Regions from separate parts of the Phenylobacterium sp. LH3H17 genome, predicted to be linked through region 3. Evidence: predicted binding sites of a transcription regulator. Region 3 holds the regulator's gene; each other region holds the start of a gene.
The links. Region 3 encodes LexA, which represses DNA repair genes until DNA is damaged. Its sites were predicted from a motif close to ATGTTCNCNANNTGTTCT; they were not measured.

Region 1 (3,267 bases), 770 kb from region 3:
CCAGTTCGTCGGTGAGGACCACCTGGCGGGCGGCCTCCATCACGGGAATCCCGGCCACACGGGCCATCTGCAGCAGCTTCTGGACCGTGGTGTCGCCGATGCCGCGCTTGGGGACATTCACGATCCGCTCGAAGGCCAGGTCGTCGTCGGGCGACTGGATCAGCCGGAGATAGGCGTGGACGTCGCGGATCTCGGCGCGCTCGAAGAACCGCGGACCGCCGATCACCACATAGGGGATCTGCAGCAGGATGAACCGGTCCTCGAAGGCGCGCATCTGGAAGGAGGCGCGGACCAGGATGGCCATGTCGCGGAACTTGCGGGGCTCCTTCTCGGTCCCGCCCTTCCTGGCGCGCTCGATCTCCTCGGCGATCAGCCGGCTCTCGGCCTCGCCGTCCCAGACCCCGCGCACCACGACCTTCTCGCCGTCGTTGGCCTGGGTCCACAGGGTCTTGCCCAGGCGGCCCTTGTTGGCGCTGATCAGCCCCGAGGCGGCGGCCAGGATGTGGCTGGTGGAGCGGTAGTTGCGCTCCAGGCGGATCACGGTCGCGCCTGGAAAGTCGCGCTCGAAGCGCAGGATGTTGTCCACCTCGGCGCCGCGCCAGCCATAGATCGACTGGTCGTCGTCGCCCACGCAGCAGACGTTCTGGCGCTTCTGGGCCAGCAGCCGCAGCCACAGGTACTGGGCGACGTTGGTGTCCTGGTACTCGTCGACCAGGATGTATTTGAACCGGTCGTGGAACTCCGCCAGCACGTCGGCGTGGTTCATGAAGATGGTCAGGTTGTGCAGCAGCAGGTCGCCGAAGTCGCAGGCGTTCAGCACCCTCAGCCGGTCCTGGTAGAGCTGGTAGAGCCTCTGGCCCTTGTTGGGGCCGAACTCCGCGCCCTCGCCGGGCGGCAGGCGCTCGGGGGTCAGGCCGCGGTTCTTCCAGTTGTCGATCATCCCGGCCAGGGTCTTGGGCGTCCACCGCTTGGCGTCGATGTTCTCGGCCTCTAGCACCTGCTTGATCAGCCGCTCCTGATCGTCGGTGTCGAGGATGGTGTAGTTCGACTTCAGCCCCACCAGCTCGGCGTGACGCCGCAGGATCTGGGCGGCGATGGAGTGGAAGGTGCCCAGCCAGCGCAGGCCCTCGGCCTGGGGGCCGATGATGTGGGTGATCCGCTCGCGCATCTCGCGGGCGGCCTTGTTGGTGAAGGTGACCGCCAGCAGCTCCCAGGGCCTGGCCTTGCCGACCGCCAGGATGTGGGCCAGCCGGGTGGTGAGCACCCGGGTCTTGCCGGTGCCGGCGCCGGCCAGCACCAGGACCGGCCCGTCGGTGGCCTCGACCGCCGCGCGCTGTTCGGGATTCAGGCCCTGGAGATAGTCGGGGCCGCTGACACGGGCCAGGTCGCTGACGCGTTGCGCGGGCAGGGGAGCTGATTCAAAGGACGACATCGGAACATATGTAGCACAGACGCCGCGTGGCTTAAGTCCCGGAACCCGTCCGAATGCGGTTCGTTTCTCCGCCGAGCTTAGCTGTGACACCAAGGGAGAAAGACATGGCCGACAATTCCGGAAACGGCGCCACCCCCGTCCTGGCCTTTATCGTCGGCGGCCTGGTGGTCGTGGTCGCGGTGATCGACTTCTTCATGTACTCTGGCGGCGGTTTCGGCGGCGGAGACACCAAGTCCGTGGATGTGAACATCAAGGCGCCCGATATTTCAGCGCCGGCCAAGCCGGGCTAGGGCCATGGCCGACGACTCAAAGTCCTCTACACCTTGGCTGGCCTTCCTGGTCGGCGGGCTGATCGTGGCGGTCGCCGTGATCGCCTTCGTCATCTATTCGGGCGGCGGCCTGTCCAGGCCGCACTTGCCCAGCAACGTCGAGGTAGATGTGAACCTGCCCAAGGTCCCGCCGATCCCAGACGCGCCCAGGTTGCCCAACGCGCCCATTCCAACCCCCAAATAGCCGATGGATGACGAGGGGCCCCGCGAATCCAAGCCGATCCCCTTGTTCATCTGGGTGGCGCTCGGCGCGCTCATCGTGCTCGCCTTCATGTTCCTCCTGCGCGCCGCCACGCCTGCGGGTGAGGGCATGGGACCGCCGACCGCGGCCATGATCACGCCGACGGCGTCCAAGCCCGCGCCGCTGCTCGACGCCAAACCCGAGACCTAGGAACGCCTGGCGGCGAAGGCCAGGGCCGCGACCCGGCAGGCCGAGGCGAGCGGGCGCTCCGCTCGTCCCTCGTCGATGCGGGCGATCACGGCCGCCAGGCTCAGGCCGTCGGTTCGCGCCAGTTCGCCCAGCACCTCCCAGAACTCGGGCTCCAGGGCCAGCGAGGTGGCGTGGCCGGACAACAGGATGGAACGTTTACGAAGACGCGGCATGGTCGCCTTTGTGGGGCCAGGTGAGGCGCCGACGCAACCGCCCAGCCCGGATGCCGGATTGTCGCTTGCAAAAAGATGACGCTGGCGTCATTTTCGATCCGAACGCTGTTTCCTGGAGGCTGCTCCCCATGGCCATGACCGCCGACTCTTTCGACGTCCGCTACCAGCGCCAGGCCGATCCGGCCACGACGCCCATGGCTAAGCCCAGGCTCCAGTGGGGCGTGGCGCTGAAGGCGTTGCAGCGCCTGCTGAACGACAAGGAAGACACCGGCCAGGTGTTCGAGATCATGCGCGCGCTCAGCGGGAACTCGACGGCCAAGGGCTATGAGCGCCTGCTGACCACGCCGCAGGGCGGGCGCATGGCCTATGAACGGGTCGAGTTGATCGACAAGCTGATGGACGACGCCTGGCTGGACGCCTTCGCACCCGGCACGGTGGGGGCGGCCTATCGCCAGTTCATCCGCAGCGAGCAGCTCTCCGCCGAGGGCCTGGCCGAGGTCAGCCGAGCCAAGAGCAACGATATCGAGGTGCGCCATCCCCATGCCTGGTTCGGTCGCCGCACCCGCGACGTCCACGACATCTGGCACATCCTGTCCGGCTATCATCGCGACGGCCTGGGCGAGGCCTGCCTGGTGGCCTTCTCCTACGCCCAGACCAAGAGCCTGGGCTGGGCCCTGATGGCGGTTGGCGCCACCATCCGCTCGCGCGGGGGCGACCATCCCTACGCCAAGGCGATCTGGCAGGGCTACCAGCGCGGCAAGGCCAGCGCCTGGCTGTTGGGCGAGGACTATGAGCGCCTGCTGAACGAGCCGCTTGATGACGCGCGCCGCCGGCTGGGGATCACCCCGCCGACCGTCTACAACGCCATTCCGCCCGAGGCCCGCGACGCCGCCGTCCCCGGCC
Region 2 (3,267 bases), 1.7 Mb from region 3:
GCCGCTCACCGCCGCGGCCCTGGCCGGCGTGCTGCGCCCGATGCTCGAGGACGTGAACATGGTCTCGGCCCCGGCCGTGGCCAAGGAGCGCGGCATCACCGTCTCGGAGAGCAAGCAGGACGACAGCCCCATCTATGAGAGCCTGGTGCGGATCACCGTCACCACGTCGCTGGGCAAGCGCTCCTTCGCCGGGTCGGTCATGGCCGGGACCCCGCGCATCATCGAGGTCAAGGGCATGGACCTGGACGCGCCGTTCGGCACGACCATGCTCTATGTGAACAACCTGGATAAGCCGGGCTTCATCGGCGCCCTGGGGGCCCTGCTGGCCGACGCGGGGGTCAACATCGCCACCTTCAACCTGGGCCGGGTCTCGGCCGGCGAGGACGCCATCGCCCTGGTCGGGGTCGACCAGGATCCCACCGATGGCCTGATCGCCAAGATCCGCGCCCTGCCCCACGTCAAGGAAGCCCGCACCCTGCGGTTCTGAATGCGCTCGTCCCTCCTCCTTGTGAGGAGGGACCTAGCCTCCCGACAGCGCCCCGAAGATCAGCACCTCGTCGCCCTCGCCCACCGGCGCGCGGACGTCCTGGGCGCGGTCGCCGTTGCGGAAGATGCGCATGTGGCGGCGGATGCGGTCTTGCTCGTCGACCACGCGGAACTTCAGTCCCGGAAACCGTCGGTCCAGGTCGTCCAGCACCGCCTCGATGCTTGCCCCGGCCGCCGTCAGCCGGCTGGCCCCGCCGGTGTAGGAGGTGAGCTGGGAGGGGATGAAGACCGCGATCATGGCAGGGGCGCGGCGCTCACCGAGTAGATCTCGGGCAGGTGGGCGGCGATCGGCCGCCAAGCCTCGCCCTCATCGTCGCTCATCCAGAGCTCGCCGCCGGTGGTCCCCAGATAGAGCCCCACCGAGGTGTCCCGATCGGCGCAGAAGGCCTGGCGCTTGACCGTGAACCAGGCCTGTTCGACAGGGAATCCCCGGTCCTGGCGCTCCCAGCTCGCGCCCGCGTCACGGGTCCGGTAGACCGCCGGCTTTCCGCCTGGACTGGTGCGCGGCCAGACCTCGGTGCCGTCCATGGGGAAGACCCAGGCGGTGTCGGCGGCGCGCGGGTGGGGGACGATGGTGAAGCCGATGTCGCCGATCTCCTTGGGCATGGCCTCGCCGATCCGGTCCCAGCGCTCGGCCGGCCGGTCCAGCCGATAGACGCCGCAATGGTTCTGCTGCCAGAGGCGGTCGGGCATGGTGGGCGCCAGGGCGATGTAGTGCGCGTCCTGGCCATATTCCGGATAGGGGTCGGGCATGAAGCTGGCCTCCACCCCCTGGTTCAGCGGCGCCCAGCCGGCGCCCTGGTCATGGCTCTCGAACACCCCGGCGGTGGAGGTGGCGATATACATGTGGCGCGGGTCGCGCGGATCGATCTGGATCTGGTTGAGCAGCGCCCCGTCCGGCGTGCCGCCGTCTTCCGGGCACCACTTCCAGTACATGGGATGGTTGTTGAAGCCGGCCACTCCGTCCCAGGTCGCTCCTCCGTCGGCGCTGCGGAACAGGCCGGGGGGCGAGGTCCCCGCCCACCAGACGCCGGGCTCGCTGGCATGGCCCGGCTCCAGCCAGAAGCTGTGGTTCACCGACCGCGCGGGGCCTTGGCCCTCCTCGACCTTCGGGAAGGCCGGCGGACGCTCGGCCTCGGTCCAGGTGGCCCCGCCGTCGATCGAGCGGAAGATGGTCGGGCCCAGGTGGCCGGTGGAGGCGGCCATGAGCAGGGTCTTCCCGTCGCGCGGGTCGAGCACCAGGTGGTTGACGATGTGGCCGAGGAAGATCGGTCCCTGGACGCTCCAGGTCCGGCGCGCATCGTCGCTGCGATAGATCCAGGCGCCCTTGCGGGTGCCCACGAGAAGCTGGGTGGCGGCCATGGCGTGCCCTTTCTTCCAGACCCCGCAGGATTCGTCCGGTCGCGAGCGGGGTCAAGAGAGCTGACTCCACCGTAAGGCGCTTGACTCTTTTGAGTCCAAAACTAGAACAAAATAAGAACAGGAGAACAGAAAGCCATGTCCGGTTTTCGCGAGGCGCGACTTGCCGCGCTCAAGGCGAAGATCGCCGCCCTCGAGGCGGGCGGACGGGCGGACTCTGAGTCCCTGCCGTTCGGCGATCCCCGGCTGGACGGCTGTTTCCTGGGCCAGGGCCTGCCCCTGGGCCAATGGCACGAATTCACCGGGGCGGGGATGGAGGTCGAGACCGGGGCCTCCCCCGCCGCCTTCGCCGCGCTCGTCGCCGCGCCCCTGGCCCGGCGGGGCGAGGCGGTCTGGGTGCTGCGGCGCGACGACCTGTTCGCTCCGGGCCTGTCGGGGCTGGGCTTTCCGGCGCAGCGGCTGATCCAGGTCTGCGCCCGCGACGAGGCCGAGGCCCTAGCCGTGGCCGAGGATGCGCTAGCCACCGCCGGCGTCACCGCGGTCTTCGCCGAGGTGGAGGCCGTGGATCTCACCGCCGGGCGGCGGCTGCAACTGGCCTGCGAGAAGCACGGCGCCACCGGGTTCGTGATCCGCCGCCGACCCTATGGGGGCTTAGGCAGGCAGAGCGCCAGCGGCTCGGCGGCGGCCACCCGCTGGAAGATCGCGCCCGCGGCCAGCGAGCCCGCGCCCGGCGAGTTCGGCCTGGGTCCTCCGCGCTGGCGGGTCGAGCTGGAACGGTGCCGGGGCGGGCGGCCCGGCGGCTGGCTGATGGAGGCGCAAGCCGCTTTTACCTGGGAGGCCCAAGATGGCCCGCATCCTCTGCGCCTGGTCGCCGAACTGGGCGATCGCCAACTGGCGCCGGCGCAATCCGTCCGACTCTCGGCCTAGCCCGTTCGGATTGATCGAGACCGTGAAGGCCGTGCGGCGGCTGTCGGCGGTGGACAAGGCCGCCGCGGCCGCGGGCCTGTTCCCCGGCCAGAAAGCCACCGACGCCGCGGCCCTGGTTCCCGACCTGGTCACCGCGGAGGCGGAACCCGAGGCCGACGCCGCGGCGCTCACCGCCCTGGTCGACTGGTCGGTTCGGTTTTCCCACGCGGTGGCGGCCGCTCCGCCCGACGGCCTGTTCCTGGACATCACCGGGGTCGACCACCTTTGGGGCGGCGAGGCCGAGTTGGTCTCCGATTTCCGCGCCCGCCTGGCCCGCAACGGCCTTTTTTTCCGCTGCGCCGTGGCCGACACCCCCGGCGCGGCCTGGGCGCTCGCCCACCATGGGAAGGGCGCGGAGATCATCGCGCCGCCGGGCGGCCAGGCCGACCTGCTGGC
Region 3 (3,267 bases):
CGCGGCCCTGGGCATACTGATCCTGCATCCGGAGGCGGTTTCGGAGCCGGGCTTCCAGATGTCCTTCGCCGCCACCGCCGCCCTGGTGGCCCTGGCCGAGGCTTGGCCGCGGGTTCCCAAGGAAATCAACACCCCCTGGCCGATCCGCCTCGTCCAGGGGATCGGGGTCTGGACGGCGGCCAGCCTGGGGGCGAGCTTCGTGGCCGGCCTGGCCACCGGCCCCTTCGCCATGCAGCACTTCAACCGGGTCGCCACCTTCGGCCTCGTCGCCAACCTGCTGGTGGCGCCGATCTCGTCATTCCTGATGATGCCGGCCTTGGCCATTGGCGCGGTCCTGGCGCCGCTGGGCCTGGGCGCGCTCCCCCTGGCCGCAGCGGACGTGGCCATCGACACCATGAACCGGATCGCGGCGACCGCGGCGGGTCTGCCCGGGGCCCAGCTCACCGTCGCCAGCGCGCCGGGTTGGACCCTGGCGGCCGCCTTCCTGGGCATACTGTGGCTGTGTCTATGCAAGGGGCCGCTACGTTGGCTGGGCCTGCCATTTGCCCTGGCGGTGGCGATCTATCCCCGGCCGCCGGCGCCGGACGCCTGGATCGCCGCCGACGGCTCGACCGTGGCCGTGCGGGCCGGCGACGATGCGGTGTTGTTCCGTCCTGACGCCAAGCTGTTCGCCGCCGAACTCTGGGCGCGGCGCCGCGGCCTGTCGGTCCCGGAAGAGGGCCTGACGATCCGCGACGCCAGCTATGACTGCGACCGCTGGTCCTGCGCGCCGCGCCCTGGTGTCGAGACGCCAAGGGTGGCGGCGATCATGACCCGACGGGCGTCGACAATCGAGCGCAAGCTGCCGTTGTTCTGCGATTGGGCCGAGGTGGTGGTGGTGCGCGGCGAGGCCGCGCCATGCCCAGGCGCCCTGACGCTCACCGCAGCCGATTTCGCGCGCGGCGGCTCGGCCGAGCTCTATCGGGAGCCGGGCGGCTGGCGGATCGTCTGGGCGCAGGACCTGCGCGGCCAGCGCCCCTGGACGGTCAGTGGTAGCGGCGGATGAGGCCGACCAGACGGCCCTGGACCTGGATCTGGTCTGGACCGAAGATCCGGGTCTCATAGGCAGGGTTGGAGGCCTCCAGGGCGATGGAGGCGCCCTTGCGGCGCAGTCGCTTCAAGGTGGCTTCCTCGCCCATGACCAAGGCTACGACGATATCGCCGGAATTGGCCGCGTCGGTCTTGCGGATCACCACATAGTCGCCGTCGAGGATGCCGGCGTTGATCATCGAGTCGCCCTGGACCTCGAGGACGAAGTGCTCGCCCGCGCCCAGCATGACTTCGGGAACGGGAAGGCGGTCGCGTTCCTGCTGGATCGCCTCGATGGGCGTGCCGGCCGCGATCTTGCCCAGGACCGGCAGGTCGCGGGTGTCGTTGGCCACCATCGGCGCGGCCTGACCGGCCTCCACCAGCTGCGGCTTGAAGGGGGAGCGGCCCTTGGGCGGGGCCGTGGTGGTCGCCTGCTGCGGCAACTTCACCACCTCCAGCGCCCGGGCCCGATGGGGCAGGCGGCGCAGGAAGCCGCGCTCCTCGAGCGCGGTGATCAGCCGATGGATGCCGGACTTGGACGCCAGATCGAGCGCCTCCTTCATCTCGTCGAAGGAAGGCGAAACTCCGCTTTCCTTGATCCGCTCATGGATGAACATGAGCAGTTCGTGCTGTTTACGGGTGAGCATGGCAGTCGAGCCCTTGGAGAACAAAGCGCAAACGTTGGTAATGTTCTCTAGGTGTTCCTGGTTAATGTCAAGTTACCGGCTTCGCCGTTGAAATTTCAGGCCTTTCCGAGAACCCGTCAGGACGCAATCCGCGGCAGGCGACTCAGGGGCCGGCTCGCGGGGTAGACGGCCAGGAATCGCTCGGCCACGAAGTGGAGAACCACGTCGGGGCGCTCGCGCTCGATGAAGTCGGCGAGCACGTCGCCCTCGTGCCAGACATAGACCGAGCGAGAGAAGTGCTCGGCCAGGAAGTCGATACTGAGGGTGGCGGTGGAGTCGCGGAACACCACGGCGGTCGGCAGGCTCTTGTCGTCCTGTTCCTTGATGATCAGCTCGCGGCCGTCGAAGATTTCAGCGTAGTCGTGGGGGACCTCGACCGTGCGCGCCTTGACCTCATCGTCGCGGACCGAGAGCGCGATGGTCAGCTCCAGCATGGTCCCGCGCGCCCGGCCGAGCTTGGCCTCGGCCTCGAACTCGTCCTTCTGGGCCTCGTCGATCTGGACATAGACGTCACCCTCCATGCCCGCGATCCAGGAGCGCATCTCGCCATAGGTCTTGGGGGGATGGGTGGCGATGCCGGCCTCGCGCACGGCCTCGATGGCGATACGGTAAAGGTGGTAGGCGCCCAGCCAGTTCACATGGGTGTCACCGCGGAAATAGAGCAGACCGAAGCGCTTCAGGCGGTCGAAGGCCTCAGCCACGTAGCGCACGTCCTTGGGCGCCATGGCGGTCATGAGGATGGCCGGGCGATGGCGCGAGAGCGTCAGCCGGTCCAGGCCGAGCGGCAGATATTCGCGATAGGCGACGCTCTTTTCCGGGCTGATGAACATCAGATAGGGCGCCGACCCGATCAGCCTCTGGCGCTCGGCCAGAATGGCGGCGACGCGGTCGCGTTCAGAGCGGGCCCAGCGCTTCAGGCCGAACTGCCAACTGAGAAAGTCGTGGGTGTCGTTGACCAGGAAGACCCAGCCGCCCTGCGCGATCAGGGCCTTGCCCACCTGCCGGGCCTTGGCCGCGCCGACGCGGCGGCGCGCGCCGATCAAGCGAGCAGGGCCTTTGTGGCTGCGGCGACGTCGGCCTGCCGCATCAGGCTCTCGCCCACCAGCATGGCTCGAGCGCCGGCTCGCTCCAGCCGCGCGGCGTCGGCTGGCGTGAAGAGGCCGCTCTCGGTGACCAGCAGGGCGCCGGCAGGCGCACCGGCGGCCAGCCGTTCGGTGATGGCCAGGTCGACGGTGAAGGTGCGCAGGTCGCGGTTATTGACCCCCACCAGGTCGGCGCCCAGCTTTCCCGCCCGGGCCATCTCGGCCTCGTCGTGCACCTCGACCAGGGCGTCCATGCCCAGCCGCGCGGCTTCCGAGATAAGGTCGGCGGCCATCGCATCGTCGACCATGGCCAGGATCACCAGGATGGCGTCGGCGCCCAGGCCGCGGGACTCCGCAACCTGCCAGGGATCGACCAGGAACTCCTTGCGCAGGGCGGGCAGGGCCACGGCGTCGCGGGCGGCGGTCAGAAA

Region 1: M9M90_RS14315 (ATP-dependent helicase) is a predicted target of LexA. The motif match lies at 1,434-1,451, and genes of this name have one in related genera.
Region 2: M9M90_RS02420 (ImuA family protein) is a predicted target of LexA. The motif match lies at 2,012-2,029, and genes of this name have one in related genera.

Annotation. Positions count from the first base shown of each region.
Region 1 is NZ_CP101283.1:2,918,583-2,921,849, reverse strand. It holds gene M9M90_RS14315 (ATP-dependent helicase) at 1-1,432, opposite strand, end outside; gene M9M90_RS14310 (hypothetical protein) at 1,537-1,722, shown strand; gene M9M90_RS14305 (hypothetical protein) at 1,727-1,945, shown strand; gene M9M90_RS14300 (hypothetical protein) at 1,949-2,152, shown strand; gene M9M90_RS14295 (ribbon-helix-helix domain-containing protein) at 2,149-2,364, opposite strand; gene M9M90_RS14290 (ubiquinone biosynthesis protein COQ4) at 2,493-3,267, shown strand, end outside.
Region 2 is NZ_CP101283.1:471,604-474,870, forward strand. It holds gene serA (phosphoglycerate dehydrogenase) at 1-487, shown strand, start outside; gene M9M90_RS02410 (MoaD/ThiS family protein) at 521-784, opposite strand; gene M9M90_RS02415 (sialidase family protein) at 781-1,908, opposite strand; gene M9M90_RS02420 (ImuA family protein) at 2,044-2,832, shown strand; gene M9M90_RS02425 (DNA polymerase Y family protein) at 2,750-3,267, shown strand, end outside.
Region 3 is NZ_CP101283.1:2,145,768-2,149,034, forward strand. It holds gene M9M90_RS10590 (ComEC/Rec2 family competence protein) at 1-1,045, shown strand, start outside; gene lexA (transcriptional repressor LexA) at 1,026-1,715, opposite strand; gene M9M90_RS10600 (hypothetical protein) at 1,832-2,797, opposite strand; gene trpC (indole-3-glycerol phosphate synthase TrpC) at 2,794-3,267, opposite strand, start outside.